3 regions of the Tepiditoga spiralis genome follow, and region 3 is predicted to be linked to each of the others. Evidence: riboswitches for the same ligand, from Rfam matches in the RefSeq annotation. Region 3 holds a riboswitch; each other region holds the start of a gene.
The links. Region 3 has a riboswitch for cobalamin ahead of cobT (nicotinate-nucleotide--dimethylbenzimidazole phosphoribosyltransferase). Riboswitches for the same ligand answer to the same signal wherever they lie in the genome.
Positions count from the first base shown of each region.

Region 1 (10,948 bases), 950 kb from region 3:
AACCCGCCTGCATGAAACCGGAATCGCTAGTAATCGCAGGTCAGCCAAACTGCGGTGAATACGTTCTCGGGTCTTGTACACACCGCCCGTCACGCCACCCGAGTTGGAAACGCCCGAAGATGGATGCTGTAACCGCAAGGAACGGATGCATCGAGGGTGGAGCTAGTGAGGGGGGCGAAGTCGTAACAAGGTAGGTGTACCGGAAGGTGCGCCTGGATCACCTCCTTTCTAAGGAGAACAACTACCTCTATCCATTATTGAGTGAGCAAAAGAACGGGGTGGTAGCTCAGTTGGGAGAGCATCTGCTTTGCAAGCAGAAGGCCAGGGGTTCGAGCCCCCTTCACTCCACCAAAGAAATCATTCAGAAAAGTTCATTGACAAGTGCATAAGAAAGAAAGTCCAAAGTAAAAAGGGCATACAGGGGATGCCTAGGCGACCAGAGGCGAAGAAGGACGTGGCAAGCTGCGAAAAGCTACGGGGAGAAGCAAGCAATCGAAGAACCGTAGATATCCGAATGGGGAAACCCGGAAGAGCCCGAAAGGGAGGCGAACCCAGCGAAGTGAAACATCATAGTAGCTGGAGGAAAAGAAATCAAAGAGATTCCCTGAGTAGTGGCGAGCGAAAAGGGAAGAGCCCAAACCAAATTGATGTAAAAGGGTACAGCCGTTGTCAATTTGGGGTAGAGGGACAGCTTAACTCGAACTGTAAATAGAGGGAATAGGTAAAGAGGAAGTCGAAGTATATGGGAAGATAAACCAAAGAAGGTGAAAGTCCTGTAGACGAAAACTCGTAAACTAATCGAAGCTGATCCCAAGTAGCGTGGGACACGAGGAATCCTGCGTGAATCAGGGGAGACCACTCTCCAAGGCTAAATACTCCTGGTCGACCGATAGCGAATAGTACCGTGAGGGAAAGGTGAAAAGGACCCCGTGAGGGGAGTGAAAGAGAACCTGAAACTGTATGCCTACAGGAAACGGGAGCGGAAGTGACCGTGTGCCTTTTGATTAATGTGCCCGCGAGTTATCGTATATGGCGAGGTTAAGTCGAAAGAGACGAAGCCGAAGGGAAACCGAGTTTTAAAAGAGCGAAAGTCAAATGCGATAGACCCGAAGCCCAGTGATCTATCCATGTGCAGGTTGAAAGTTAGGTAAAACTAAGTGGAGGACCGAACCGGTAGGTAGTGAAAAATCTTCGGATGACATGTGGATAGCAGTGAAAAGCTAATCGAACTGGGTGATAGCTGGTTCTCTCCGAAACGTGTGTAGGCACGGCCTCGACAAAGAAAGTATTGGGGGTAGAGCACTGATTGACGTATGGGGGCGACCTCAGAAATCAGTCAAACTCCGAATACCAATACTGAATAGTCGGGAGACAGACTACGGGGGATAAGCTCCGTGGTCGAAAGGGAAACAGCCCAGACCGCCAGCTAAGGTTCCGAAGAAATGGCTAAGTGTGAAAGGTAGTGAAGTTCTGAAGACAGCCAGGAGGTTGGCTTAGAAGCAGCCACCCTTTAAAGAGTGCGTAACAGCTCACTGGTTGAAGAACAATGCGCCGAAAATGTAACGGAGCTAAAGCCATACACCGAAGCTGCGGAATTGGAGTAATCCAATTGGTAGGAGAGCATTGTGTAGTAGGGAGAAGGTAAACTGGAAGGTTTGCTGGACGAGACACAAGAGCGGATGCGGGCATGAGTAGCGAAATGAATGTGAGAATCATTCACCCCGAAAGTCTAAGGGTACCTGGGGAAGGGTCGTCCACCCAGGGTAAGTCGGAGCCTAAGGTGAACCCGAAAGGGGTAATCGATGGGAAACAGGTAAAGAGTCCTGTACCAGTATGAACGAGATATAAGGGGGGACGCAGGAGGTGAATCGCCGAGACCAAGTTGCAAGGTCTTCTAAGCAGTAAAGCCGAAGAAACGAGTAGGGAAAACCGCTTGTGGAGGAAAAGCTGTGAAGGGAAGGACGTAAGTCTAACGGGGAGGAGTCACACTGCCAAGAAAAGCCTCGTATATCGCTTGAGAGAAATACTGACCGTTCCGTAAACCGACACAGGTAGACGGGTTGAGAAAACTAAGGGGAGCGGAATAACCTCTGTTAAGGAACTAGGCAAAATAGCCCCGTAACTTCGGGAGAAGGGGTGCTCTTGATGGTGTTGCAAAATGCGATTGAGAGTCGAAGTGGAAAGTCCCAGGCGACTGTTTACCAAAAACACAGGTCTATGCGAACACAAAAAGTGGAAGTATATGGACTGACGCCTGCCCAGTGCCGGAAGGTTAAGTGGAGTGGTGAGAGCTACGAAACGAAGCCCCGGTAAACGGCGGCCGTAACTATAACGGTCCTAAGGTAGCGAAATTCCTTGTCGGGTAAGTTCCGACCTGCATGAATGGCGTAACGATCTGGGAGCTGTCTCAACAGAGGATCCGGCGAAATTACAGAGTGGGTGAAGATGCCCACAACCCGCAGTTAGACGGAAAGACCCCATGGAGTTTTACTGTAGCCTGACGTTGTAAATGGTTATAATGTGTACAGGATAGGTGGGAGGCGAAGAAGGGAGATCGCAAGGTTTTCTAGAGCCGACGTTGGGATACCACCCTCATTATAATGATTTACTAACGGTGGAATGTGAAGAGCATGAGCCGGACAGCGTTAGGTGGGCAGTTTGACTGGGGCGGTTGCCTCCTAAAGAGTAACGGAGGCGTACGAAGGTCGGCTCAGGTGGGTTGGAAATCCACCGGTGAGTGCAAGGGCAAAAGCCGGCTTGACTGCGAGACTGACAGGTCGAGCAGAATGGAAACATGGTCCTAGTGACCCGGCCGAGGCGAGTGGAAGCGCGGTCGATCAACGGATAAAAGTTACCCTGGGGATAACAGGCTAATGACGCTCGAGAGTTCATATCGACGGCGTTGTTTGGCACCTCGATGTCGGCTCATCGCATCCTGGGGCTGAAGTCGGTCCCAAGGGTTGGGCTGTTCGCCCATTAAAGCGGTACGTGAGCTGGGTTCAGAACGTCGTAAGACAGTTCGGTCCCTATCTGCTGCGGGCGTAGGAAGCTTGAGGAGGGTTGCTCTTAGTACGAGAGGACCGGAGTGAGTGTACCGCTGGTGAATCAGCTGTCAGGCAAATGGCAGGAGCTGAGTAGCTAAGTACATGACCGATAACCGCTGAAAGCATCTAAGCGGGAAACGGGCTCCAAGATAAGGCTTCCCGCTCATTTATGAGGTAAGGGTAGTTCGAGACTAGAACATAGATAGGCCACAGATGTAAGTGCAGTGATGTATTGAGTCGAGTGGTACTAATAACCCGAGGCTTTGGACAAACTTTCTTATGCACTAGTGAGTGAATAATTTGGGACGAGGATAAGGTAAGGGGAACCACCCAGAACCATTCCGAACCTGGCCGTTAAGCCTTTATCTGCCGATGGTAGTACACTTCGTGTGTGCAAGAGTAGGTTTTTGTCCCGCCACTTTTCTTTGAGTCAACCTTTTCGGTTGACTCTTTTCTTTTTTTTAAATTATAAAGTAATCATTATTTTAATTTCATATTCTATTATATATATAATATGATATTTTATTAATTTTTGATAAATTTATTAAAAATAATTAAAACTTTATTATTAAATAATTTGTTTGATTTTTAGTAAGCTCAAACAAATTCAAGAAATATAGCTTTTATTGTTTTTAATTATTATTAATTAGAATTGACAGCTAATCTTTTTTTTGTTAGAATGAATTAGAAAATTTAATATCGAACTTTTTAGGTGTCTAAATAAAATTAGACTTAAAAGAGAATTTGGTGAAAATCCAAAACGGTCCGGCCACTGTAAGCAGGGACGAAAATCATAAAATGCCACTGGTTTTATCTGGGAAGGTATGATGAGTAGGAAGATCTGTAAGTCAGGAGAACTGCCTAAATAGTAGTTGTTTTTACTTTCTCCGGGAATAGAAAGTAGGAGTTTTTTATATAAAAAATAAAAAGCATCGTTTTCTGGAGAAGACGATGCTTTTTTTTGGAGGTAATATGTTAAATCCAAAGGAAATTGAAAACAAAAGTTTTAAAATAATTGAAAATTTAATGAGGGAAAGAGGAAGTTTAAAGAATTTTTCTGGACCTAAATTGTCTGTTGTAAAACGTGTTATTCATACAACTGGTGATCCTAAAATAGGAGAAAGTTTATATTTTTCTAATAATTTTTATGAAGGTTTTAAAAAAGCTTTTAAAAAAAGAGTGATTGTTACTGATGTTAAGATGGTTGCTGCGGGAATTTCAAAAAGAATTTTTAAAGATTTAAAGGTAGAAACTTATATATCAGATAAAGATGTTTCTGAAAAGGCAAAGAGTATGAAAGTTTCAAGGTCTTATATTTCAATGGAGAAGGCTTTAAATAATAATTATAAATTATTTGCAATTGGGAATGCTCCTACTGCTTTAAGAAAATTAATTGAATACAAGGATATTGATTTTATAGTAGGAGTTCCTGTTGGATTTGTTGGAGCTGCTGAATGGAAAAATGAGTTAATAAAATCTAAAATTCCCTGTATAACTTTACCTGGAAGACAAGGTGGAAGTAATATAGCTGCAGCAATTATAAATGCATTAATGAAGGAGTTAAAGAGTGAATTGGTATATTAATGTAAATGGAAAAAAGCTAAGAAGAGGTTTTACTACTGGTACTGCAGCGACTGCTGCTTTAAAGGCTTCTGTTTTATGGCAAATAACTGGAAATATACCAAAATTTGTGGATTTACTTTTACCCAATGGTTTTAATATTAAAATAAGAATAGAAAATGGAAAAATAATTAATAATAAATACTTTTGTATGGTAAAAAAAGATTCTGGTGATGATATTGATATTACAAATAATTCAATTATATTTTCTGCATCAGTATTCAAAAAAAAAGGATATAAATTTTTTTCTGCAGGAGGAGTTGGAATAATTACAAAAGATGGTTTGAAAATAAAAAAAGGAGAACCTGCAATAAATCCCGTTCCAAGAAAAATGATGATAGATGTTTTAAAAAGTTTCAATATAAATGGTTCAGACATATATGTTGGAGTAGAAAATGGAAAAGAATTAGCAAAGCAGACTTTTAATAAAAGATTGGGAATAGTGAATGGAATTTCAATAATTGGTACTAGTGGAATGATAGAACCAATGAGTGAAGAAGCTTGGAAAAATTCTTTATTACCTCAAATGGATGTTATAAGAAAAGAATATGAAGAAATAGTATTTGTTTTAGGTGGAAGAGGAGAAAGTAATTATAAAAAAAACTTTGGTGATAAGAAAAATATAGTATTATGTGGCAATTATTTTGGTTTTTCAATAAAAGAAGCAAAAAAAAGAAAGTTCAATAAAATACATATTTCTGGAAGTTTTCAAAAAATAATAAAGTTAGCTGCTGGAAATTTTAACACAGATAGTAGAGTTAGTGGGAGTATGAATGAAATTCTTGCTTTATATACAATTATTTATATGAAAAAATATGATGAAAATATTATAAGTTCAATATTAAAGTTAAACCCTGTTTCTCAAATAATAGATTTTTATGAAAAAAATAAAATTGATTATAATGGTATATTCAAGTTAATAGTTAATGCAATAATAAAAAAGTTAAAAGAATTTCAAGATGCAGAGTATAGAGTAACTCTTTTTTATAAAACAAATGTACTACAAGATGGAGGTTATAAATGATTTATATAATAGGAACTCAAATTAATGAATATGAAAAAATGAGTGTAGAAGCTATAAATATAATAAAAAATTCTGATTTTTTTGTTGGTTTTAAACATTCTTTATCTACTGCAAGAAAAATTAATGAATTTGCAAAGTATAGAGAATTAGAAATAAGAGATTCTTTACTAAATGAAAGAATTACTGAAATGATTGAAGAGTTAAGAAAATATAAAAATTCAGTTTTATGTGTTGCAGGTAATCCTTTAATATTTAGTTATGCAAAAAAAATAATGGAAAAATTAAATAAAGATGAATATGTTATACTTCCAACTCCTTCATCAGTTATATATTTATGTGCAAAACATAAGATATGGGTAAATGATATGGTTTTGGTTAGTGGACATAATGCTGAAGATATTTTGACGCCGCAAACAGAAACAATAAAGTATTTAAATGCTGGAAAGCCTGTTGGATACTTTGTAAAAAATCTCGATGATTATTATAATTTAATGAAAAGATTAAAAAACATTAATTGTAGAGTATATGGTGGATATGAACTTGGAACTAAAAAAGAGTATTTATTTTCTTTTATTCCAAATGAATTTATTCAATTAAAAAAGGGAAGATTAATTTTATTTATAAAACCTTTAGAAAAAAATTTTTTTAATATGTTTCCAAAAAATGAGGAATTGAATGTAAAAAATATTCCAGTTTCAAGAGATTGGTCAAGGGCTTTAATAATAAATAGTATGAATTTAAAGTATGATCAAATAGTTTGGGATTTAGGAAGTGGAAGTGGTGCAACTTCAATTTGGATTTCAAGTTTGTTGGGAAATAAAGGAAGGGTTTATTCAATAGAAAAAAATATTGAAAGGTATGAAAAATTAAATGAAAATGTAAGTATTTATCCAAATATAATTACAATTAACAATTCTTATGAAAATGTTGTTGATAAAATACCAAGTCCTGATTTAATTCATTTTGGTGGTGGAATAAATTTTGAAAGCATAAAAAAAGTTATTAATTCAATAAAAAGAGGAACAAATTTTGTTGGCGCAATAACTACAATTGAAAGTTTGAATGTTTTTTCAAAAATAGATAATATAGAATACGAAATAGAAATGTATACTAAATCAAAATCTAAAAAAATTGGAGAAAAAACAACATTTATAGGAGAGCATGTATTGTATATTATAAAAGGAGTAAAAGTATGATTTATATAGTTGGAAGTGGTCCTGGTGATCCAGAATTAATAACTGTAAAAGGGATGAATTTATTAAAAAAAGCAGATGTAGTTTTGTACACAGGATCAACTGTCAGTAAAGAAGTTTTAATTTGGTGTAAAAACAATTCTTTAAAAGTAGATAGTGCATCATTAACTTTAGAAGAAATTATTGATATTTTAGTAAATAATCATAATAAAAATAAAATTATTGTTAGGTTACATTCTGGTGATCCAACAGTTTATGGAGCAATAGAAGAAGAAATAAAACTTTTATTAGAAAGAGATATAAAAGTTAAAGTTATACCAGGTGTAGGTGCTCATGTTGCTTTTGCTGCTGAACTTGGAATTGAAATGACTTTACCAGAAGTAGTACAATCAATTTTAATTACAAGACTTTCAGGAAGAACAAAAGTTCCAGAGGATTTAGATGTTTTATTGTCTCAACAACCAACTACTGCAATTTATCTCTCAAGTACAATGCAAGAAGAAGTTTTAAAATTATTAAAAAAGTATTATCCTAAAGATTCAATTTTATATGTTGGTCATAAAATAACAAGAAAAGAACAAAAAATAGAGTTTAAAAAATTATCAGAATGGGAAAAAATAGATTTTCCAAATTCATTATCTTTATTTTTAATAAGAAAAAATGGGGAAAAAAGATCTAAACTTTATGATCCAAATTTCACACATAGGGATAGAAGATGAAATATGCATTAATAACTGTTAGAAAAATTAAGAATATAAAAAATTTTTTTCCATATGCGGTATTGATTGAAGGTGAAAATTTAAAAGAAAAAATTTTAAAAGGTTTTAAATATTACAATGCAATTATTTTTATTGGAAGTATAGGGATAATTACGAGGTATTTAAAACTTATGTCAAAATCAAAACTTTTTGATCCAGCTATTGTTGTATTAGATGAAAAATTAAGGTATTGTATTCCTTTATTATCTTCACATTTTGGTGGTGCTTTAGATTTAAGTTTAAGAATAGAAAAAGAAATAAAAAGTATTTCAGTAATAACAACTGCAACAGATACACAAAATTTAATTGGAATAGATTTATTTGCAAGAAGAAATAATTTAATAGTTGATAAAAAAGAAAATATAAAGCTAATTAATTCAAAGTTATTAAATGAAAAAAAAATAAGTGTTAATCTTCCAAATTATTTTGAATTACCAAAGTATTATATAACTTCAGAAAAAGCTGATGTTTGTTATGAAAGTGGAGGTAAAATTTTAAATTTAATACCAAAAGATTTAGTTCTTGGTATTGGATTTCATAAAAATGAAAATGCAGATTATATCTATAAAAAATATTTAGAATTAATAGATGTAAAATTTAGAAATAGAATTCAAATTCTTGTTAGTCATGAAAAAAAATGGAATACTAAAGTGTTTCATGAATTTTCAAGGAAAATAAATGTAACGCATACTAAAGGATATAATAATTTTGAACTTCAGAAAGCAATAGATAAATTAAATATTGATAAGGAAAATATTGTTAAAAAGCACATGGGAATATCTGAAATATGCAGACCTGCTTGTTTTTTAGCTTCAAATAATATGGAAGAATTAATAACTATTAAAGATAAAAATATAAAATTTTCAATTTTTAGAATACAAAAATATTGGAAAAATCCTTATCTCGAAGAAGATATACCGGAGGTAATTAAATGAAGCTTTTTGTTGTTGGTATAGGGCCAGGAAAAATAGAATATATGAGTAATTATGCTATAGATGTTTTAAAAAAAGTTGATTATATTGTTGGATATACAAAATATATTGATAGAATAAAAAAATATTTTAATGAAAAAAATTTTATTCATACTGGTATGAGAAAAGAAGTAGAGAGAGTAAAGCATGCTGTTGGAAAAGTAAATGAAGGTTATAATGTAGCTATTGTTTCGAGTGGGGACTCGGGTGTTTATGGGATGGCTTCTTTGGCAATTAGTTTATGTGAGAATGTTGAAATTGTTCCAGGAATTACTGCTGCAAATTCTGCAGCAGCACTTCTTGGAGCCCCTTTAACTTTAGATTTTGCAGTGATTAGTATGAGTGATATTTTAGTTGAATGGGAAAAAATAGTAATGAGAGCAACATATTTTGCTAAAAGTGGAGTTACTACAGTTATTTATAATCCAATTAGTAAGATAAGAAAGCATCAATTAAAAAAAGTTTTTGAAATATTTAAAAAAGAAAGAAATGAGTTTTATATTGGTATTGTAAAAAATGCTTTTTTACCAAATCAACGATCATATTATATAAAATCAACTTCAAATATAGATTGGATAAATGATATAGATATGATGAGTATAGTATTTTTTTGTGATGAAAATACAATTGAAAAAAACAATAAAATATATGTTCCAAGAGGTTATAAACAGTGAGTTTTTTAGTTTTAGGTGGAACATCAACTTCAAGAGAGTTTTGTTTAAAGACAACTTTAAAAAATTATACTTTAACTTTAACTTCAAACCCTATTGTTAAGTATCCTTGTGAATTTAAAGTTTCTAAAATAAAAAACATGTTTTTTGATAAAAAAATAATTGTTGAATTTAAAAATAATGAAAAAATAAATGATATAGATATGATAATAGATTTTACACATCCACACGCTATGAATATTTCTAATCTTTTAAAAAATATACCTGAAAATTTGTTAATTAGATATCAAAGGAAGCCGATTACAAATGGAATGACATATTTTGATATGGTACATAAAATAAAAGAAAATAAGTTTAAAAAAATTTTGAGTTTATTGGGAGCAAATGGAAGTTTAAAAGTAATTGATGAATTAAATAAGATAAAGTATTTTCCTGAAATCATTATAAGATCTATAAAAAAGGTTGAAGGTTTTGAACATATTAAATTTGATCCAAACAAAATAGATAATGAATTAAATGAAATAATTAAATTTTATAAACCAGATTTAATAATATTTAAAGATTCTGGAAAAGAAGGAAAAACAGATAAGAAAATAAAATTTTGTTTAAAAAATAAAATACCATTTTTTGTTATAAAAATGCCTTTAAAAGAATATGGAAGAATTTATTATTCGTTAGAGAATATTTTAAAAGTAGTTGATAATTTATGAAAAATAAAAAATATTATTATTTCTTAAGTATTGGAATAATAATTCTAATATTAACTGTTATTTTTTATACAGGTATGGGATATATAAAAATATCCTTTTCAAAAGTTTTAAAGATAATATTAGAAACTTTATTAAGAACTTCAAAAAAAGATATGTTTTGGTACGTAATAATTCAAGTAAGGTTACCAAGAATTTTATCTTCAATAATTGCAGGTACTGCTTTAAGTTTATCTGGTGTTATTTTTCAAAGTTCATTATTAAATCCATTGGCTGATCCATATACTTTAGGAATATCTTCTGGTGCATCTTTTGGAGCTGCAATTTCTATACTTTGTGGATTTAATTTTTTTGGAATAGCAACAATACCATTTTTTGCATTTATATTTTCATTAATGACTTTATTTTTAGTAATAAGATTAGGTACATATCAAAGAAGATTGAGTTCAGTTTCATTAATTTTAAGTGGTATTATAGTTTCTGCATTTTTTTCAGCGGGGTTAAGTCTTATTAAATATTTATCAAATGAAGAAGTATCTTCAATAATATTTTGGTTAATGGGAAGTTTTTCATCAAGAACATGGGCAGAAGTATTAATATTATTTTTATTTACTTTCATTGGATTTATAATAACAATTTTATATTCAAATGAATTAAATATAATTTCTTTAGGAGAAAAAAATGCCAATTCCCTTGGAGTAAACACAAATAAAATTAGAATTTTATTATTAATTAATGCTTCTTTAATGTCATCAATAGTTGTTTCGATAAATGGAATTATAGGATTTGTAGGCTTAATTGTTCCTCATTTAATAAGAATTATAATTGGTACAGATAATAGAAAATTAATAGTTTTATCTTCAATTTGGGGAGCAATAATACTTTCAACAGCTGATAATATAACAAGAGCAATACTTCCAATTGAATTACCAATAGGTGTACTTACTTCATTAATAGGTG
Region 1 is NZ_AP018712.1:1,905,914-1,916,861, reverse strand. Features, by position in the region: rRNA gene IGS63_RS08960 (16S ribosomal RNA) at 1-228, shown strand, start outside; tRNA gene IGS63_RS08955 (tRNA-Ala) at 276-351, shown strand; rRNA gene IGS63_RS08950 (23S ribosomal RNA) at 398-3,315, shown strand; rRNA gene rrf (5S ribosomal RNA) at 3,346-3,460, shown strand; cobalamin riboswitch at 3,738-3,923, shown strand; gene IGS63_RS08940 (precorrin-8X methylmutase) at 4,017-4,628, shown strand; gene cbiD (cobalt-precorrin-5B (C(1))-methyltransferase CbiD) at 4,612-5,688, shown strand; gene IGS63_RS08930 (SAM-dependent methyltransferase) at 5,685-6,884, shown strand; gene IGS63_RS08925 (cobalt-precorrin-4/precorrin-4 C(11)-methyltransferase) at 6,881-7,600, shown strand; gene IGS63_RS08920 (cobalamin biosynthesis protein) at 7,597-8,574, shown strand; gene IGS63_RS08915 (precorrin-3B C(17)-methyltransferase) at 8,571-9,284, shown strand; gene IGS63_RS08910 (precorrin-6A/cobalt-precorrin-6A reductase) at 9,281-9,991, shown strand; gene IGS63_RS08905 (FecCD family ABC transporter permease) at 9,988-10,948, shown strand, end outside.
Region 1: linked by a shared signal. The riboswitch ahead of IGS63_RS08940 (precorrin-8X methylmutase) and the one ahead of cobT (nicotinate-nucleotide--dimethylbenzimidazole phosphoribosyltransferase) in region 3 are both predicted to bind cobalamin.

Region 2 (10,948 bases), 450 kb from region 3:
CATTTTCACCTCGCATAGTCATTTCTTTTGCCCATGTTTTTGTCATTCCAATAACCCCTGCTTTAGTTGCAGCATAGTTAGTTTGTCCTATGTTTCCTTCAATTCCAACTATACTTGAAATATTTATTATATTTCCTGATTTTTGTTTTCTCATAACTTTTGCCACAGATTTAGTAACTAAAAAAACACCTTTTAAGTTTATATTGACTACAAAGTCAAAGTTTTCTTCTTTCATCATTACAAGAAGTGTATCTTTAGTTACACCGGCATTATTTACTAATATATCTATTTTTCCAAATTCAGAGTTAATTTTTTTTACTGTTTCATCTATTTTTTTAGAATCAGTAACATCAACAACATATGGATAGTAATTATTTAAAGTGTTTTTTGCTTGCTTTAATCCTTCTTCATTAACATCAAAAGCTATTACTTTTGCACCATTTTCTACAAATTTTTTGGCTATTTCGTAACCTATACCTCTTGATGCACCAGTTATAATTGCTATTTTTTCATTTAATTTCATATTATTAGCCTCCTTATTTTTTTACTATATTGTATAAAGCAACATTGTGCCATAATAAGGAGTTATTTATTCAACTTCATCAAGATACTTTAATTCTCTTCCAACAAAGACCATCACTACTTTTTTTAATGGCCCATTGAACTCTTTGTTTATGGTTTTTTCATATCTCTTTATTTGATTTACTGCTTCTTTTATCTTTTCTTGATATATTTTTTCTGTATAGTCTTTCTTTTTTATGTATTTTAATTCTATTATTGCATTGTAGGGTACTTCTTCGTATCTTTTAAACATTGCTAAATCTATGTATCCACTTTCTACTGGATACTCGCTTTTAACGTATGCCCAGGGGGTTAAGATTAAATAACTAAACAGTAGCATCTTTATATGTTTTTCACTAAAGCTTTGAAAGTCTCTGTCTGATAGTTTTTTCAATACATTTTCTATTTCATTTGCAAATGGGTTTATGTTTCCATCTATTACTATCCTTTTTACTGCAAGTTCTAACTTTTCTGTATTTATATAACTCTTTGCTCTATCTTCTATTGATTCTACAAAGTACTCTGAATATAACTTTTTCATTGAATAGTTTGGTATCTTTAAGTATGTATAAAAGTTTTCTTTTTCAAAGGTTAAAAATCCTAAATAAAAGAGTAAGGTTTTTATATCTTTTATATCGAGTTTTCTTTCCATGTTAAAGGCTTGTGTTAATACTTCTATTTCTGTTTTTGAGTTTAATAGTATTTCATTCAAAAGTTCATTTACAACTTCATGGCTATTTTTTTCTGTATTTATTCCAACGATTTCACCAAGTTTAAATAAATTTTGTATTTTTTTATAGTCACTTGCTATATTCATATCTATTATATCTTCTGGTTTTCTCTTTTCTCTGTTGTATTCAGAGATGAAGTATAAGACCATATCACTGTTATAAACCTTTTTTTTTGCATGTTTATTGAACATGTATCCATTGTAGCTAAACTTCATATCTTGTAAAATATCATCATTTATTTGATATTCTTTCAGAATATCTTTGACTTCACTTTCAGTGAATCCCATCATTTCATTTAATTCTAAAGTTGTTGACATGTTTTTTGAGATGTTGAATCCACTCGTTAAACTATCTAAGGTTATTGGTGCTACTCCTGTTATGAATAGTCTGTCTATAACAGATCGTGTTCCTTCTTTTATTACTTCATAAAACTTTCTAACAAAACCTGTTTTACTGACGATATTTTTAAATTCATCGAGTTTAAAACTCAAAAGTTCATTTGCAAAGTGGTCGTATTCATCTATTAATAAGTATATTTTTGTTTTTAAGTTTAGTTTGTTATATTTGTTTATAAACTCTCTAAAAAGTTCTGAAGGTTCATTTTTACTTTTGTCTAATGTAATATTTAAGTTGTACTTATATATAAAAGTATCTAATTTTTCATAAATTTCATCTTTAAATCCATACTTCAACTCTTCTTTACTGTCTGTATTCAATCCAGAAAAATTAAACTCTAAAATATGATAACTATTTTTTTTAGGTGTTGGATGTTTTTGTATGTATAAGTCTTTAAAGATAGTATCAAACTCATCTGAGTACTTAACATCGTAGTACTTACTCATAGTGTCGAGCCACAAACTTTTACCAAACTTTCTTGGCCTTAAAAATAATATATATGATTCTGGCATATCTTCAATTATTTCTATATACTTAGTTTTATCTACATAGTAAAAATTTTCAGTTCGTATTTTTTTAAAATTTTGAAGTCCATATGGTACTTTTTTCATTTTGATCACCTCTGTTTTATTATAACACAATTGAGTAATTGAATAATAATAAACAAGTTTATAATAGATATAAGTAAAAAAAATAACAGACAACGTCTGTTATTTTTTCATTTCTATTGATGAAAATTCAAATGGAAAGTTTATAGTCTTTCCTGTTTTTGATGATTTATAAATTGCTAATACAGCTTCAACTGCTTTTTTCCCATCTTCTCCACTAACATATGGTTTTCTATTTTCATTGATTGCTTCAATGAAATCTTTGTAAAGTGGAATGTGTCCTGCACCATATACAGTATCTGGATCTGGCAATGATTGATAAGGATGTCCATCTTCATTTTCAAACTTCCAAGTTTCTATTTTGTTTACTGCAAGACCACCTATAACAACGCTTCCTTTTTCACCAAATACCGATAAAGTTTCATTTAAGTTTTTTGGATAAACATTTGCTGTTCCTTCTATTATTCCAACTCCACCATTTTTAAATTTTACTATTGCACTTCCAAAATCTTCTGCTTCATTGTAATCATGATTGAAGTTTTCTATTCTTCCTGTTATGGATTCTATTTCTCCACCAAAGGTCCATATTAGTAAATCTATTCCATGAGTACATTGATTCATGAGAGTTCCTCCATCCATCTCCCATGTTCCTCTCCATTTTGCTTGTTCATAATAATCTTTATTTCTATTCCATCTAATAGATATTTGACCATGAAATAACTCACCAAAATCACCATTTTCAATTTTCTTTCTAAGTTCTTGTACGGGAGGATTGAATCTATTTTGAAAACATACTCCCAGTTTTAAATTTTTTTCTTTTGAAAGTTTTATCATTTCATCCATGTGTTTTGTAGATAGTGCCATAGGCTTTTCTGTTAAAACGTGTTTTTCATTGTTCATAGCTTTCATTGCTATTTCATAGTGTTTTCCGCTTTCTGTTGTTATTGATACTCCATCTATATCTTTTCTTTTTAATATTTCATTGTAATCTGTATAAATTTCTGGTTTTTTTAGTCCAGCATCTTTTATTATATTTGCAAGGGTTTCTGCTCTTTCTTCTATTATATCTGCAACAGCTACTAACTCTATATTTTCTTTATTGTTTATTATTGCTTCTGTATGTTTTTTAGTTGCTATTCTTCCACAACCTATTATTGCCCATCTTAGCATGTTTTTCCCCCTATAATATAACTATCTTTTCTCTATTTTCTTTTACATTTTTCATTATATTTTTTGTATCAAAGATTATTTTAGCATTTTTTGCAACAAAGTCGTAGTCTATATTTGTGTGACCTGTAGTTACAACTACTGCATCAGCATTTTTTAATAATTCTTCTGTTAATTCAACTGTTTTTACAGTATCTCCATTCCATTTAAATTCAGCTACCCAAGGGTCAACTACTGTAACATCTGCTCTTTTCTTTTCAAGATGTTCTAAAACCTTTAATGCTGGAGATTCTCTCATATCATCTATATCATTTTTATATGCTATACCAAGCATTACTATCTTTGCGCCATTCATACACTTTTTATTTTCATTCAACAAGTCCATTACTCTTTCTACAACGTATTCTGGCATATAATCATTTATTTCTCCAGACATCTCAATTATTCTTGTATGATAATCGTATTCTCTTGCTTTATAAGTCAAATAAAATGGATCTATTGGTATACAGTGACCGCCAACTCCTGGACCTGGATAGAATGGCATGAATCCAAATGGTTTTGTTGCAGCTGCATCTATTACTTCCCACAAGTTTATTCCCATTTTTTTTGCAACTATTGCCATTTCATTTATAAAGGCTATATTTACTATTCTAAAAGAATTTTCAAGTATCTTTGCCATTTCAGCTTCTTTTGGTGAAGAAACACAGAATACTTCTGCATCTAATATACTTTCATATAAAGCTTTTGCAACTTTTGTTGAAGCTTCTGATACACCTCCTACTACTTTAGGAGTATTTTTAGTTTTAAATCTTATATTTCCTGGATCCACTCTTTCTGGACTGAATGCAAGATAAAAATCTTCTCCTGCTTTTAATCCACTTTCTTCAAGTATTGGTTGCATAACTTCTTCAGTTGTTCCAGGATAAGTTGTACTTTCTAAAACAACGAGCATTTCTTTGTGAATTCTCTTTGCAACTTCTCTTGTTGATGCTTCAACATAAGTTAAATCTGGTTGTTTAAATTTATCGAGTGGTGTTGGCACACATATCATAACAGCATCACAACTTTCAAGTTCATCAAAATTTGTGCTTGCTTTTATTTTTCCATTTTTTACTAAATCTTTTAATTCACTGTCTACAACATCACCTATATAATTAATACCTTCATTTACCATCTTAACTTTACTTTCTTGAACATCAAATCCAATTACATTGTATCCAGCCTTTGCTTTTTCTACTGCAAGAGGTAGTCCAACATATCCAAGACCTATTACTCCAAGTTTTGCTGTTTTATCATTTATTTTATCTATTAATGCCACTTTTATTCCCCCTTAAAATAATTTTTTATTGTTTTTACAACATGTTCTTGCTCTTTTTCTGTTAATTCTGGAAATATTGGAAGAGCTATTGTTGTTTTACACGCTTTTTCTGTAATAGGAAAATCTCCTTCTTTATATCCGAGATCTTCAAAACATTTTTGAAGATGAAGTCCTTTTGGATAATATATTGAAGTTCCAATTTCGTTTTCTTTTAAATGTTTAAATAGTTCATCTCTATTTCCACTCTTTAAAGTTATAACATATTGATGATAAACGTGCGTTCTATCTTTAAATACTTCTGGATACTCTATGTATTCATTTAGTCCATTTTCTGTAAATAGCTTTTTGTATATTTTTGCTACATTTATTCTTTTTTCTATGTATTCATCTAACTGTTTTAATTTTATGTCAAGTATAGCTGCTTGTACTTCATCAAGTCTTGAATTAAATCCAACTTCATCATGATAGTACTTTTTTGATGCTCCGTGAACTCTCAAATACTTTGCTTTTTGAGAGAGTTCGTCATTGTTTGATACAATCATTCCACCATCACCATATCCACCAAGATTTTTTGTTGGAAAAAATGATATAGTTCCAAACTCACTTGCAGTTCCTGCATATATCTTTTTGTCTCCATCGTACCAAACAGCTCCTATTGCTTGTGCAGTATCTTCTATTACTTTTAAATTATACTTTTCTTTGAGTTCTAATAACTTCTTCATATCAACTGTTTTTCCAAATAAATGAACAGGTATTATTGCCTTTATTTTTTCTTTTTGTGGATGTGTTTTTAAAATTCTTTCTACTTCATTTAAATCTATGTTATAATATTTTTCTTCTATATCCACAAAGATTGGAGTTAATCCATTTCTAACTATACAACTTGCAGTTGCAAAAAATGTGTAAGGTGTTGTTATTACATAATCACCAGGATTTAAATTTAAAGCTTTTACAGCAATAACAAGTGCATCTGAACCATTTGCAACACCAATTGCATTTTTAACATTCATATATTTTTCTATATTTTCTTCTAAATTTTTTACATGTTTTCCAAGAACAACCTTTCCGCTTTTAAAAATCTCATCAATTGTATTTAAAACTTCAGTTCTTATTTTTTCATACTGCCTTGTCATATCAAAAAGTGGTACTTTCATATTTAAGCCTCCTTCAATGAAACCTTTCCTTCATTGTCTATTTTAAAAATTTGTATATTTTTTAATCCAAAGTTTTTTGCTTTTTTCAATATTTCTTCATAATGTCTAAATGAAGCTATTATAATTGCATCATAATTTTTATTTTTCATTGATTCTGGAGAAAAAATTTTTATATTGTAAAGTTTTTCTCCTATTTTTAATGGTGATTCATCTATAAAGCCTTTTATTTCTATGTTTTCACTATTTAAAACTTTTAAAAGTATTCCTCCAACAACACCTGCACCGTATAAATATATGTTCTTTAAAGATTTATTTTTTATTTGATATAAAACACCATCAAAAGATATTTTTGTTTCTGCATACATCTTCGATACTTCGCTGGTATAAGAAACTATTAAAAACTGTAATCTCTTTATTCCATCTTCAGTCAATTTATACTGCATACTTCTTCTCGTTTTTCCAACTTTGTTTATGTACTTTTTTTCTTCAAACTCTTTTAAGTATCTATTTACCATTGACGGCGCTATTCCAGCATTTTTTGCAAGTATTTCTTGAGATACATTAGAATCCTTTGATATTATTTGTAAAAGAACCATTTCTCTAAAGTTTGGTGATGGATTAAAAAAAGAATATTCTTCAAATTTAAACATATTACACCTCGATTATTCATTCACTAAGTGAATGATATCATTTTTTTAATTTTTTGTCAACTATTACTATTTTTTAATAATTTTTAGTATAAAAAAATATGCAAATTGATTTATCAAATTTGCATATTTTTGTCGTATAAGATAAAAATTAAAAAATTATATTACTTGTTTGAAGTTTTTAAAACCATATCCAATTACCGTAGAAATTGGTTGTACAGTTATGAAAGCATCTGGATCAATCGATTGAATTTTATGTATCATTTCATTTTTTTCTCTTCTACTTAAAGCTACATATATAAATTGTTTTTTTTGTCCAGAATAAGCTCCTTCAGCGTTTATAAGTGATGCACCTCTATCTAAATCTTTTAAGATATATTCTAATATTTCTTTTTTCTTTTCAGATATTATCATCATTGTAACATCTGTTGTTATTCCTCTAATAATGAAATCAACTGTTAAGCCATTTATAATAACTGATACAATAGAATACATTCCAACTGTTGGATCATATGCAATTCCTGCAAGAAGACCTATAATTAAATCAGACATTAAAAGACCTATACCAAGTGAAAGTCCAAAATATTTATTAAATATTTTAGCAATTATGTCAGTTCCACCTGTTGATGCATTTTGTGAAAAAGTAATTGCCATACCTGCAGCAGATATAACAACTCCAAAAAATACAGCTAAAAACATATCATTTCCAGTGTATTTTGGTATAGGGAGTATTCTATCAAACATATCAACAAAAAAGTTAAGAATAAAAGTACAATATATACTTTTTGCTCCAAACTCTTTTCCTATAAAAATAAATGAAAGGATAAATAGAATAATATTGACACCATACATCAATATACCAACTGGAACATGAATTACACTGTTTAAAACAATTGCAAGACCATTTGCTCCACCACAAGCTATATCATGTGGCATTAAGAATACAGCAAGTCCAAATGCAGTTAATAAAGCTCCAATAGTTGCAAAAAAATACTCTTTAAAAATAATTTTTTTCATAATATACCTCCATATAAAAATTTTTCTCAATTCAAACCAAGAAATTGAGATAAAAATTGAATTAAGACAGGTCTCCCGACTTCTGTATCATTCTACTAACTACACCTTCCCGATTTCTCAGTGGTATTTTGTAGTGTTCGTTCTCAGTTACGGTGGCTGGACCGTTTTGGATTTTCACCAAATTCCTAAATGCCTTAATTCTAAATTTATTATTTATTTGTAATATATACATGTAATAAAATGAGATGAATTATTTTAAAATTTATATAATTTTTAATTTGCTAAGATTATATTACGTGTAAACCTTCTAATTTAAATTAAACGATATAGTTTAATAAGAGTTTAGCAGTATTATCTAAAGATTTTATATGAGTTCTTTCATAATGATGTGTAGCATCTACACCAGGCCCAAGGAGTGCATAATTTACATCAACACCTTGATGAACTAGTTTGCTTGCATCAGAACCATATCTATTATACATGTCTACTTTATATTGTATATTGTTTTTTTCACATATTTTTTGTAATTTTTTTCTAAATGAAAAGTCATAAGGTCCCGATGTATCTCTTGCTGAAATACAAACAGAAAATTCATCAGAGTTTTGACCGAGTCCAACCGTTCCTATGTCTATTGCAATAAATTCATCAGTTTTTTCTGGAATAGCAGATATTCCATGACCAACTTCTTCATAATTACTTATAAAAAAGTGAGTTGTATATTTTGGTTCTATATTATTATCCTTAATATACTTACAAATGCCCATAATTATTGCAACGGCGGCTTTATCATCTAAATATCTTGATTTTATATAACCATTTTTTGTAATAGTAGTTCTTGTTTCGCAGTAAACAAAGTCTCCAACATTAATTCCTAATTTTAAAACGTCATCTTTATTTTTTACGTCTTCATCTAATCTTATTTCCATATTTTCATCAGATCTAATTGTTTCACGAGGAATCATTCCATGTATATGTACAGATTGTTTATCAAATAAAATTGTTCCTGTATATTCTTCTCCATTTAATGTTTTTACTATAACATTTTCTCCTTCAACAGAAGTCCAAGAAAAACCTCCTATTTGCGCCATTTTTAATCTTCCGTTATTTTTTATTTCTTTAACCATGGCTCCAAGTGTATCTATATGAGCTGATATAGTTTTATGATGTTCATCATCTTTTCCTTTTATTGTTGCTATAATAGCCCCTTTTTTAGTTCTTTTATGAGATATTTTAAGTTTATCAAACTCTTCTTCTACATTTTTTATGCCTTTTTCTGTATCTCCAGATGGACTATGTACTTTCATTATTTCTTTTAAATAGTTTAAGGTATATTCCATATCAATTTTCACTATTTTTTCCTCCAAACATAAGTTTAAATGAACTTCCTTCATTTATTTTTGAGTTTGCTACAATTTTGATATTTAATTTTTCACATAATTTTTTTGCTATTGAAAGACCTAATCCGTGCCCAAAATCTTTTCTTGAAGTATCAGCTTGATAAAATCTTTCAAATATATGTTCAACTTTATCTTCTGGTATACCAATACCAAAATCTTTAATAATTATTGAATTTTTATCATAAATTATTTCTATTTCTTTTTCCGAATATTTTACTGCATTTTCTATTAATGTTTTAAGTATTATAATTAAGTATTCAAAGGATGTTTCTACATTAAAGGATGTTCCTTTTTCTATAAATTTTCTTTCTTGAGTGTTATATAGTTTTAAAACTTCTTTAATTGCATCTGAAATATTAAAAATAGATATTTCAGGATTAAAGTCTGGTTTAGATAAAATTAGAAGTTTTTCTATCATAGATTTTAAATAATTGGTTGATGTTTCAATTTTTTCTATTGATTCTTCTAATAATTTTTCATCATTTTTTCCCCAACGCTTTAACATTTTAATATAACCATTTAATGTTGTCAAAGGTGTTCTTAGTTCATGGGAAACATCTGAAACAAATTGTTTTTGAATTTCATATCCTTGTTCGATTCTGTCTAACATAGAGTTTAATCGATTTGCTAATACTTGAAATTCAATAGTTTTTTGTTCTGGAACTCTTTCTAAATTTTCTATATTAATTTTAGAGAGTTTTTTTGAAATTTTTATAGTTGGACTCAAAGATTTTTTTGCTAATAAATATGAAATTATTATTGAAAATATTAATCCAAATATTAATATTATAATTGATATATAATTAAAAGCTCCCATAACTGCAGTGAATTCAAGTGAAGGTCCTCCAACTATCATCTTTGAGTTGTCAAATAGTCGTAAACCTACAAATATGTAGTATATTCCATTTTTTTTAATTGCTACTGGTGTTCCAGGTATTCTAAAGTTTTCATCTATTATTTTGTAAGGATCATTAATTAATTTGTTATCCAATATTACTATTTTATTTTCCATAAAACTTCGTTTTATTATATCTGTATTTTCTAAAAATTTTGAAAATATATCAGTTTCATCATTTTTTAGTATTTTATTTGGATTTATTTGATTAATTAAAGCTTTTGAGTATCCATGCAATGCTGTTGTTGATACTAGAATTTTCATAGAAAAAGTTATTATGGTTATTATAATAAAAACCATAATAGTAAAAAATATTGCTTGATTTAAAACAGCACTAGATTTAATCTTCTCTGATAACGTATCCAACACCTCTCACAGTTTTTATTTTTTTTCCATAATCTCCAAGTTTTTTTCTAAGATAATTAACATAAACCTCAACTATATTTAGGTTTTCATCTTCATATCCCCAAACTTCTTCTAAAATTTTTTCTTTTGAAACAACGATATTTTTATTCAATAATAATGTTTTTAAAATATTGAATTCAGTTAAACTTAAATGAAGTTCTTTGCCTTTTATAAAAACTTGCATTCTTTCTGGAAATAATTCTATATCTCCAGCTTTTATACTATTTTTTGTTTTTCCAAGGCGTCTTAATAAAGATTCTATTCTTGCAAAAACTTCTTCAACTTCAAAAGGTTTTACTATATAATCATCTGCATTTTTTAAACCATTTACCTTATCTTCTAACTCGCCTTTTGCAGTTAACATTATTATTCCAACATCTTTATCATAATTTCTTATTATTTCTGCAATTTCGAAGCCATTCCTTATTGGAAGCATTACGTCTAATAATATCACGTCAGGCTTAAAATTTCCATAAAACTCAACAGCTTCTTCACCATCTTTTGCAATTAATGTTTTATAACCTTCATGTTGTAACTCTAATTCAAGTAACCTTGCAATAGACGCATCATCTTCTACTATTAAAATATTATACATATATTACTCCTTTCAAAAAAAGACGGCAGAAGCCGTCTTAGAATTCAAAACTCACAT
Region 2 is NZ_AP018712.1:509,635-520,582, reverse strand. Features, by position in the region: gene fabG (3-oxoacyl-[acyl-carrier-protein] reductase) at 1-523, opposite strand, end outside; gene IGS63_RS02295 (AAA family ATPase) at 590-2,299, opposite strand; gene IGS63_RS02290 (Gfo/Idh/MocA family protein) at 2,399-3,466, opposite strand; gene IGS63_RS02285 (nucleotide sugar dehydrogenase) at 3,477-4,781, opposite strand; gene IGS63_RS02280 (DegT/DnrJ/EryC1/StrS family aminotransferase) at 4,784-5,935, opposite strand; gene IGS63_RS02275 (winged helix-turn-helix transcriptional regulator) at 5,938-6,585, opposite strand; gene IGS63_RS02270 (YitT family protein) at 6,742-7,599, opposite strand; cobalamin riboswitch at 7,648-7,811, opposite strand; gene IGS63_RS02265 (M42 family metallopeptidase) at 7,917-8,948, opposite strand; gene IGS63_RS02260 (sensor histidine kinase) at 8,938-10,257, opposite strand; gene IGS63_RS02255 (response regulator transcription factor) at 10,232-10,891, opposite strand; gene IGS63_RS02250 (type II secretion system protein D) at 10,929-10,948, opposite strand, start outside.
Region 2: linked by a shared signal. The riboswitch ahead of IGS63_RS02270 (YitT family protein) and the one ahead of cobT (nicotinate-nucleotide--dimethylbenzimidazole phosphoribosyltransferase) in region 3 are both predicted to bind cobalamin.

Region 3 (10,948 bases):
GTTTGGAAAGAAGGATCAAAATATGAAATTTTAGGAAGGGCAAAATTTGAGATAAATGTTTTAAATTGACATTTATTTTTAAATATTCTCAATAATGTCTTCTTATACTGATTGAAAATTTTTTCATATTTAGTGTAAAATAGTTATGAGAATAACTATAAGGAGGCTTTATATGAAAGATTTTAAAGAATTAATAGCAATGGCTAAATCAAAAGGTAAAAAAAGAGTTGTTGTTGTTGGAGCAGAAGATTTAGAAGCAGTTAAAGCTGTTTCAATGGCATATGACGAAGGATTTGTAGAACCAGTTCTCGTTGGAAATGTTGAAAAGATAAAATCAAACTTAAAAGAAGTTGGAAAAGATTTTGATATAGTTGAAGCAAATGGAGATATTGATGCTTCTGAAAAAGGAGTTAGATTAGTTTCATCTGGAGCAGCAGATGTTTTAATGAAAGGTCTTGTAAAAACAGCTTATCTTTTAAAGGCAGCTTTAAATAAAGAATGGGGACTTAGAACTGGTAGTGTTCTATCTCATGTTGCTGTTCTTGATACTCCAGCTCTTGAAAAATTAGTAATGGTTACAGATGGCGGTATGATCCCTTATCCAACACTTGAACAAAAAGTAGCTATAATAAATAACTCTGTAAAACTTGCAAAATCTCTTGGAATTGAAACTCCAAAGGTTGGCATATTGGCACACGTTGAAGTTGTAAATCAAGATATGCAGCCAACTATGGATGCTGCTATATTAACTCAAATGAATAGAAGAGGTCAAATAAAGGGTTGTATTGTTGATGGTCCTTTAGCTCTTGATAATGCTTTAAGTGAAAAAGCAGCAAAGATTAAAAAAGTTTCAGGTGAAGTTGCTGGACATGCTGATATTTTAGTTGCTCCAGATATAATGGTTGGAAATGTTCTTGGAAAATCAGCTATTTATATTGGCGGAGGAAATATAGCTGGATTAGTTTTAGGTGCAAAAGCTCCTATTGTAATTGTATCAAGAGCAGACAATTCAGAAGCAAAACTTGCATCTCTTGCCATGGGGTGTTTAAATATTTAATGTCCTTTTTCTTTAATGTTTTTTTATTATACTCTTTAATAATATTACTTACATATATAAGCAAAACAATTGCCTTAATTGCAGTTGTTTTGCTTTTTTTGCTTGAAAAAAAATCTTTTAGAAGAAAGTTAATATTATTATTTATAATACCAGCATTTTTCTTTACTCCCTTTAAGTATAAGGGAGAAGTTGGAATAAATGGGAAAATAATAAACAAAAGAGACAATCAATACACAATATTGACAAATTCAATATATACAAAAAAATGGAACAAAGTAAGAAAAACATATACTTTTTATTATAATAAATTTTCAATTGAACCAATTTATTGTGGTAAAGATGTTTATATACATGGAACTTTAGAAAATAAATTAAGAGTAGATTATATTGCACCAGGATACAAAACTACAATCTTTCATTTAAAAGATATCGCAATAAAAAATATACAAAAAGCTGTTTCAAATAAAGATGAACAGGATATTTTAATTTCTTCATTTATGGGAGGAATTAAAAATAAAAATCTCTTTAAACAAACGGGTACTCTCCACTTATTTGCTGTTTCAGGAATGCATGTTTATATTATTTATTTTATCTTTTCATTCTTAATATCACATGTAATATACAAAAGAAATTTAAGAATATTATTAGTTTTACCTTTTTTATTATTATACTTAATCTTTACTGGATTTTCTCCAAGTTCTGTTAGAGCAGTTTTATTTTTAATAACAATAAATATTTTTAAATTATTTGATTATTATTATGAACCATTAAATATTTTAAGTTTTATTGGTTATTTAAACTTATTACTTTTTCCCGAATCAATACTAAATCCAGGGTTTCAAATGAGTTATTCTGCAACTTTTATGATACTATTAACTTTAAAGTATAATCCCAAACACTACGAACTTTTAATACCAATATCTGCTTTCATTGGAGTACTCCCATTTTCTATTTTATATTTTAATTCATTTTCTTTATTAGGAATATTATTAACTCCTTTATTATCTCCAATAATAGCAATTATAATATTTTTAGACATTATATTAATAATTTTTCCAATTTCATTTGTTGGTAAAATAGCTTCTTTTATTGCAATTACAACAAAAAGCTTTTTAACTTTATTTTGTTTTATTCCTAGTATTTCTTTAAATGAAAAAATAATTCCTTTAATACTTTCTTCTTTAATTTTAGTATTTTATATTTATTTTATCTCTTCAAAAAAACATACAGTAAAATTTTAGTGATTTTGTGATAAAATATTTTGGAAACGATTTCAAAAAGGGGTGATAGTTTTGAAAGGGGATAAAAAAAGATACTTTAGTTTTGGAAAAAAAGTAGGTGTATTGCTAATATCTATGGCTATTTTACCTGCAATAATAACTGTTTTGTACTTTTCATTTTCTGTAATTCAAAATTCAAAAGAAAGTGAAAACACTATAAAACAATCAGTGAACTCTTTAAAAGAAACTTATAAAAAATCTTTTGATACCTATAGCAACTCTGTAAAAAAACAAATTTCAGATTATAATAATTATATAAAATCAGAGACTAAAAAAATAGAAAAAGATATTTCTTTAAAATTCGAAAATTCTTATAAAAAATCTTTTGATAACTCTCTTGATACATTAAATAAAGTTTTTTCAAACTATATCTTTTCACAAAAAAATAATATTGAAAAAAATGGAAGGTTAATATCTTCAAATGAATTAATTAAAGAAAAAACATCAAAAAAAAGTATTTCTATATTAGATAGATATAAAATATTAACTCCATTTATAAATGCCCTTGAATACAATGGAATTCAATTATGGATAGTCAATCCAAAGGTTGCAACTAAAAAAAATAGATTTGATATAAAAATTAAAGATAAAGTTTATAAAGTTCAAAGAAAAGCTGAATCTTACTTACCAGGATACGATAAAATAAAAAATATAAATTTAAATACTTTTTTAACGGATATTTTTAAAGACTATTTATCTTCAGATAACAAATATCCCATAATAAAAACTTTAACTATAGAAAAAATACCTTATTTTTTAGGTGTTTTCCCAATTGTTGATCCAATAGCTCAAAGTACAATAAATGGCTTTATCGTAATTTTAAATCAATTTAATTATCAAAAAATACTTGAAGTTTCAAAATTATTAAATGCAAATATTGCTATTTATTCAAAAAACATGAATATAATTTTTTCAAATATGCCTTCTGATATTTTAAATATATCAAAAGAAAAAATAAATAAAAAATATATTTTAGAAAAAATTTTAAATAAAAATATGCGTTCTGTATACTCTAAAATAAATGAATTTGGAGGAATTTATATTCAAATTTCAAAAGAATTCAATTCAACAACAGCTCAAATAAACATTCCATTGAAGACAAATATAGAAATTCCAAAAGCTACAATAAAAGATGTAAAAATAAATATTGATTTAAACATTCAAAACATAATTAAAAACATTATAATGTGGTTAATAATAATATTTATACTATCTATAGTAATATCATATTTTCTTGGAAAAAATATAGGTAATCATGTAAAAAGTATAACTGAAAAATTGACAAAAATTTCTAATGGAGATTTACACTTTGATGATACAAAAATATTTAAAGTCAAAGATGAATTTGGAGTAATGGCTAAAGAACTTCAAAATACTGCAAAATCTTTAAAAAATTTAATAACAAATTTAATAAAAGATTCTAATAAATTAATTGAATCATCAAACAATGTAGATCAAAAATCGTCTGAATTAAAAAATACACAAAAAAGCCTTGAAAACATGCTAAAACAAACAAAAGAAATTGAAAATATTATGAATTATACTATAGATAATTTGAGTGAAAGTTTGGAAAAATTATCAGAAAGCTCCGAAAATATTAGTTCTTCAAACTCTAATATACATCAAATTTCATTAAATACAATAAAATTAGCTGAAAATGGTGAAGTTTTAGTAAAAACAATAACAGAAACTTCAAATAATGTTTCTGAAACTATGAAAGATACTGTAATGAATATTGAAGTTTTTTCAAAAGAAGTAAATAAAGTTTCTGATTTTATAGAAAAAATAACGGATATTGCCAATCAAACAAATTTATTAGCTTTAAATGCAGCAATAGAAGCAGCAAGAGCTGGAGAAGCAGGAAAAGGATTTGCAGTAGTAGCAGAAGAAATAAGAAATTTATCTGAAGAAACATCTACAACGGCAACTGGTATAAATTATGAAATGGATAAAGTGAATAAAAATCTTAAAAATGTAATAAACGAAGTAATGAACTCAAATGAGAATATGAACATATTAAACAAAAAAGTTTATGACTTTAAAAATGAATTTGATAAATTAAAAATTTATTCAAATAACCTTGGAAGTGTTGTTGAAAACTTAAACATTGAAGTATCTGAACAAAAAGCTATAATAGAAACTTTTAAAGAAATTTCTAAAAAAATAAAAATTGAAACTGAAAGTTCTGAAAAACAAATTGAAAGAACTAAACAAGACATAATATCAGAAACAAATTCTATTAATTCACTAATGAAACAAGTAGAAATTTTAAATGAAGTGACTAAAAATTTAAAAGAAGAAATAAATAAATTTAAATTATAAAATATACTCTCTCCTTGTAATACTATACAAGGAGATTTTTTTTATGGTAAAATAAAATATATAAAAATTAAATATTAAAGTTTTGAATATTGGAAAATGGTGAAATTCCATTGCGGACCAGCCACCGTAATTACGGACGAACTCTATAAAAGCCACTGAAAGGGAAGGCATAGATAGTAGAATGATGTATAAGCCGGGATACTTTATTCAAAATTTTAGTAACTTCTCAATCTCTAGGAGTGGATTGAGAAATCTTTAGTTTATGGAGGGAGAAAGATGAAAGAACAAATTCAAAAAAGGTTAGACAGCTTAACAAAACCTCAAGGAAGTTTGGGAAAATTAGAAGATATTGCTTTAAAAATGGGATTGATTCAAGGAAGAATACCAAAATTACCTAGAAAAAAAGCCGTTTATGTCTTTGCAGGCGATCATGGAGTTGTAGAAGAAGATGTATCAGCTTCTCCAAAAGAAGTAACACCTCAAATGGTATTAAACTTTTTAAATGGTGGAGCAGCAATAAATGTTTTTTCAAGGCATACAAATAGTGATGTTTTAGTTGTTGATGCTGGGGTAAATTTTTATTTTAAAGATAATCCAGGTTTAATAAAGAAAAAAGTAGGATATGGAACTAAAAATTTTACAAAAGAAAGAGCAATGAGTATAATAGAAGCAAAAAAATCTATAGAATACGGTAGAGAAATTGCTAGACATTCAATTGTAAATGGTGTTGAGCTTGCTGCTATTGGTGATATGGGTATTGGAAATACAACAACAGCTACAGCAATAGCTTGTGCTTTTGGTATCCCTTTAAAAGATATAATTGATATAGGTACAGTAATAACAAATGAACAGTTAAACAACAAGAAAAGAGCCGTTGAAAAAGCTATTGAACTTCACAAACCTTTTAAAGACAGTATAGATGTTTTATCAAAGGTTGGAAGTTATTGTTTTGGAGAAATGGCTGGCTTTTTACTTGAATGTGCTGAAAATAAAATCCCAGTTGTTTTAGATGGATTTCCAACAACAGCAGCAGCAATGATTGCCTATAAAATAAATCCTAAAATAAAAAATTTCATATTTGCTGGTCATAAATCTCTTGTAAAAGGTCACTCAGTAATTTTAAAAAGTATGGAATTAGATCCAATTTTAGATTTAAACATGCGACTTGGTGAAGGTACTGGAGCAGTTTTATCTTTTAGTTTAATAGAAGCTGCAATAAAAATGATAAATGAAATGGAAACTTTTGAAAGTGCTAATGTTAGCAAAAAAGAGTAGTGCAAAGCACTACTCTTTTTTTTAATTTTTTATTTATTTTAATCCACAATAACTCATTGAGTTATTTATTAATACATTCCTGGCATTCCGCCCATTCCTGCTCCACCCATATCTGGTGCTGGAGCTTCTTCTTTTGGTTCATCAGCTACTAAAACTTCTGTTGTTAATAACATAGAAGCTATTGAAGATGCATTTTGAAGTGTACTTCTTGTAACTTTAGCTGGATCAATTATACCTTTTTCAAACATATCAACAAATTCATTATTTAAAGCATCGTATCCATAGGAAGTTGAGTCATTAGATAATACTTTATCTACAATTATAGCACCTTCAACTCCTGCATTTTTAGCAATTTGTCTTATAGGAGCATCTAAAGACTTAAATACAGTAACAGCACCTATTTTTTCATCACCTTCAAGAGTTTCCACAACTTTTTCAACTGCTTTTTTAGTTCTTAATAATGCAATTCCACCACCTGCAACAATTCCTTCTTCAACTGCTGCTCTTGTTGCTGAAAGTGCATCTTCAATTCTATGTTTCTTTTCTTTTAATTCAGTTTCTGTTGCTGCTCCAACTTTTATAACAGCTACACCACCTGCAAGTTTAGCAAGTCTTTCTTGAAGTGTTTCTTTTTCATAATCAGATGTTGTTGCTTCAATTTGTGCTCTAATTTGTTTTACTCTTTCTTCAATATCTTTTGGATCACCTTTTCCACTAACAATTATTGTATCATCTTTTCCAATTCTTACAACTTCTGCAGAACCTAAATCTTCAATAGTTGTATTTTCAAGAGTAAGTCCTAAATCTTCTGTAATTACAGTTCCTCCAGTTAAAGCTGCAATATCTTGAAGCATAGCTTTTCTTCTATCTCCAAATCCAGGAGCTTTTACTGCTGCTGATTCAAGAGTACCTCTTAATTTATTTAATACTAAAGTTGAAAGTGCTTCACCTTCAATATCTTCAGCAATTATTAATAATGGTTTACCTGCTTGTGCTGTTTTTTCTAGAAGTGGTACTAATGGTTTAACGCTTGTTATTTTTTTATCTGTTATTAAAATATATGGATCTTTCAATTCAACTTCCATTTTATCTGTGTTAGTTACAAAGTATGGAGAAATATATCCTCTATCAAATTGCATACCTTCTGTAAATTCAACAAAAGTATCCATTGTTTTTGAATCTTCAACAGTTATAACTCCATCTTCTCCCACTTTATCCATAGCTTCTGCAATAATATTTCCAATTTCTTTATTATTTGCTGAAATAGAAGCAACATGAGCTATGTCTTCTTTTCCTTTTAATTTTTTACTCATTGATTTTACTTCTTCAACTGCTACTTTTGTAGCTTCATTAATACCATTTTTCATGAGCATTGGATTTGCACCAGCAGCTACATTTTTTAATCCTTCTTTAATCATAGCTTGAGCTAAAACTGTTGCTGTTGTTGTACCATCACCAGCTACATCATTAGTTTTTGAAGCAACTTCTTTAACAAGTTGAGCACCAAGATTTTCAAATTTATCTTTTACTTCAATTTCTTTTGCAATTGAAACACCATCATTAGTTATAGTTGGAGAACCCCAACTTTTTTCTAAAACAACATTTCTTCCTTTTGGTCCAAGAGTTATTTTAACTGCATTTGCTACAGTATCAACACCATTTTCAAGTGATCTTCTTGCTTCTTCACCAAACTTTAAAACTTTTGCCATTTCTTACACCTCCGATTCGTTAATCTTCTACTTTTGCCAACACATCATCAACGTCTATTATGATGTGATCTTCATCTTCAATTTTGATTTCAGTTCCTGAGTACTTTGCAAAGATAACTTTGTCGCCAACTTTTAAAGTACAATCTTCATCAAGTGTTCCTACTTCTACAATAACTGCTTTTTGTGGCTTTTCAGTAGCTGAATCTGGAAGTACAAGTCCTCCTGCTGTTTTCTTTTCTTCTACAACTGGTTTAATAAGTAATCTATTACCGAGAGGTTTTACCATCATTTTAAAAACCGCCTCCTTAATAAGTATTTTGATTTTATTTTTAGCACTTTTTAAGTTTGAGTGCTAATTACGTTTTTATGTTATCATTTAATATACCATTTTAGCAACACCAATTATTATCAATTAATTACAATTAACAACAAATAAATGCGTTTATATTTAAAATTCTTTGTTTTTTTTAATTATAATATATTTTGTTCTATTTTATAATAAAAAACGGCTTTAAAAGCCGTTTTTTATTAATCTCCAAATGAAACACCTATACTTTGAGCTACTCTTACTAATTCACCATTAGGATCAACTGTTTTTGTAGTTCCAATTACGTCTTCAAGCGAAACACTAACTATTTTATTTCCCTGTAAGGCAACCATTTTACCAAAGTCTCTATTATGAATTAAATCAACTGCTGCAACACCATATCTTGTTGAAAGAACTCTATCAAAAGCACTAGTATTTCCACCTCTTTGAAGATGACCAAGAACAGTACATCTTATTTCATGATCAGAAATTCTTTTTTCCAGATCTGCAGCAAGTTTATTTCCTATTCCACCAAGTCTTATAGGATCAGGACTATCTTTTACAACTTTATTTACCACTACTTCTCCGCCTTTTGGTTTAGCTCCTTCAGCTACTACTATTATACTAAATTGTTTACCTGAATTACTTCTTTGTTTTATTTTATTAACTACTCTATCTAAATCATAAGGAATTTCTGGTATTAATATAACATCAGCAGATCCTGCAAGACCTGAATGAAGTGCAATCCATCCTGCATTTCTTCCCATAACTTCAAGTATCATTACCCTATGATGAGATTCAGCTGTTGTATGTAATCTATCCAAAGCTTCTGTAACTACATTAACTGCGGATTGAAAACCAAAAGTAAGATCTGTTGCAGCTAAATCATTATCAATAGTTTTAGGAATACCTATAACATTTACTCCTTTTCTTGCAAAGTCTCTTGCACTCGTTAATGTTCCGTCACCACCCATTATTACTAAAACATCAACGCCTTCTCTTTTTAAGTTTTCAACGGCAACATCTGAAACATCTTTTTTTACCATTTTCCCATTTTCTTCTACTTGATAATCAAATAAGTTATCTTTGTTAGAACTATAAAGAATGGTACCCCCTTTGTGTAGAATTCCGGAAACCGTTTTCGTTGTCATTGGTATGTAATCGTTGTTATAAAGACCTCTGTATCCAAATTTGTAACCAATGACTTCATAACCATGTTTTAATATAGCTGTTCTGGTTACAGCACGAATAACAGCATTGAGCCCCGGACAGTCTCCTCCGCCAGTTAAAAGTGCTATTTTTCTAATTTCCTTGTTCATAATATCCCTCCATTCTCTGTAATCATTAATAATTATACACCAAAAATGTTAAAATAATAACGATAAGTATATCATAAATCATTTAAGATTCTATAAAACTCTTTAAAATGTTTTATTGAATATTTAGCTAAAATATTTTTTTCACCAAAAATATTAAAATAAACAGTATCTATTTTACAATTTATTCCTGCTTGTATATCAATTTCTCTATCTCCAATTGCAATCCATTTTAAATTATATTTTTTTTTAAAATATTCATAACCTTCTTTATTAGGTTTTCTTTTCAATCCATCTTCTATACTTTTTATTTCAAAAAAATATTTTTTTAAATCATAAAAATTTAAAAGCTGAAAAACAGATTCTTTATTTCTATGTGTAAAAATAAAGTTTTTTCCTCCATTTTCATTTATATATTTTAAAACTTCTATTATGTATGGAAAAGGAGGTCTATCTTTTAAATTTATTTTTTTTTCGTATAATTCTACATTTTTTATAAATTCATTTTTTAAATTATATTTTTTTTTAAAATATTCAATGCCTGTTTTTTTAGAAATCCTTATTTTTTCTAATATATTAATATCTTTTTCGGCAATGTTATAATCTAACAACGCTTTTTTAAAAGCAAATACCATTCCAGGATAAGTATCAAATAAAGTTCCTCCCAAATCCCATATAAATCCTTTGTATTTCATAAAAATCACCTCTAAAAAATTATATCATATTTTTTTAGTTGCGATAGCAACAAAAAAGATACATTTTTTAGTTGCTATCGCAACATTATTTTTATATAATTAAATCATAAAAATAATTGGAGGCCAAAAAATGAATGAATCATTTGGAAAAACAATTTCTCATATCTCAAAAAAAATGTATATGTATTTAAATAAAAATTTAGAAAAATATAGTATAAGTAAAGGTCAAATTCATTTTTTAATGTTGTTATACAGAAAAGGAAATGGATTAACTCAAGAACAAATAAGTAAATTCTTAGATATAGATAAAGCAAATACAACAAGGGCTTTAAAAAAATTAATAGAAAATGGGTACGTAGAAAAAAAACGTGACGAAAAAGATAAAAGAATTTTTAGAGTTTATTTAACTGATAAAGGATTAAATTTAAAACCAAAAATAAAAGAAATCTTAAATGAATTAGACCAAAAGTTAACTTTTGGTATTACTCAAAAAGAAATTGAACAAGTATTATCTACTTTAGAAAAAGTAGATAAAAATTTATTAAAAATACAAGAAGGTGATATATGTGAATAAAAATAGTAAAATACTTGGTAGTGAATCAATTTGGAAATTATTAATTAAATTATCTTTACCAGCAACAATAGGTATGATGGTTCAGGCCTTATACAATTTGGTAGATACCATCTTTGTTGGAAGAGGCGTAGGAACTCTGGGAATTACAGGAATTACACTTTCATTTCCTGTTCAAATGATAGTTATGGCAATAGCTCAAATGATAGGTATTGGTGGAGCTTCTATAATTTCAAGAGCTTTAGGAGAAAAAAACGCACAAAAAGCTGAAAAAACCATGGGAAATATTTTTACTCTTGTTATTTTAATGAGTGCAACTATTTCTATTCTTGGATTAATTTTTATAAATCCTTTGTTATCCTTACTTGGAACAAATTCTGTATCTATAAATGCAGCAAAAGATTATTTAAGTATTA
Region 3 is NZ_AP018712.1:958,353-969,300, reverse strand. Features, by position in the region: gene IGS63_RS04410 (thermonuclease family protein) at 1-69, shown strand, start outside; gene IGS63_RS04405 (bifunctional enoyl-CoA hydratase/phosphate acetyltransferase) at 173-1,057, shown strand; gene IGS63_RS04400 (ComEC/Rec2 family competence protein) at 1,057-2,298, shown strand; gene IGS63_RS04395 (methyl-accepting chemotaxis protein) at 2,350-4,659, shown strand; cobalamin riboswitch at 4,727-4,884, shown strand; gene cobT (nicotinate-nucleotide--dimethylbenzimidazole phosphoribosyltransferase) at 4,936-5,934, shown strand; gene groL (chaperonin GroEL) at 6,003-7,643, opposite strand; gene groES (co-chaperone GroES) at 7,663-7,932, opposite strand; gene IGS63_RS04375 (6-phosphofructokinase) at 8,172-9,269, opposite strand; gene IGS63_RS04370 (HAD-IA family hydrolase) at 9,341-9,961, opposite strand; gene IGS63_RS04365 (MarR family winged helix-turn-helix transcriptional regulator) at 10,092-10,535, shown strand; gene IGS63_RS04360 (MATE family efflux transporter) at 10,528-10,948, shown strand, end outside.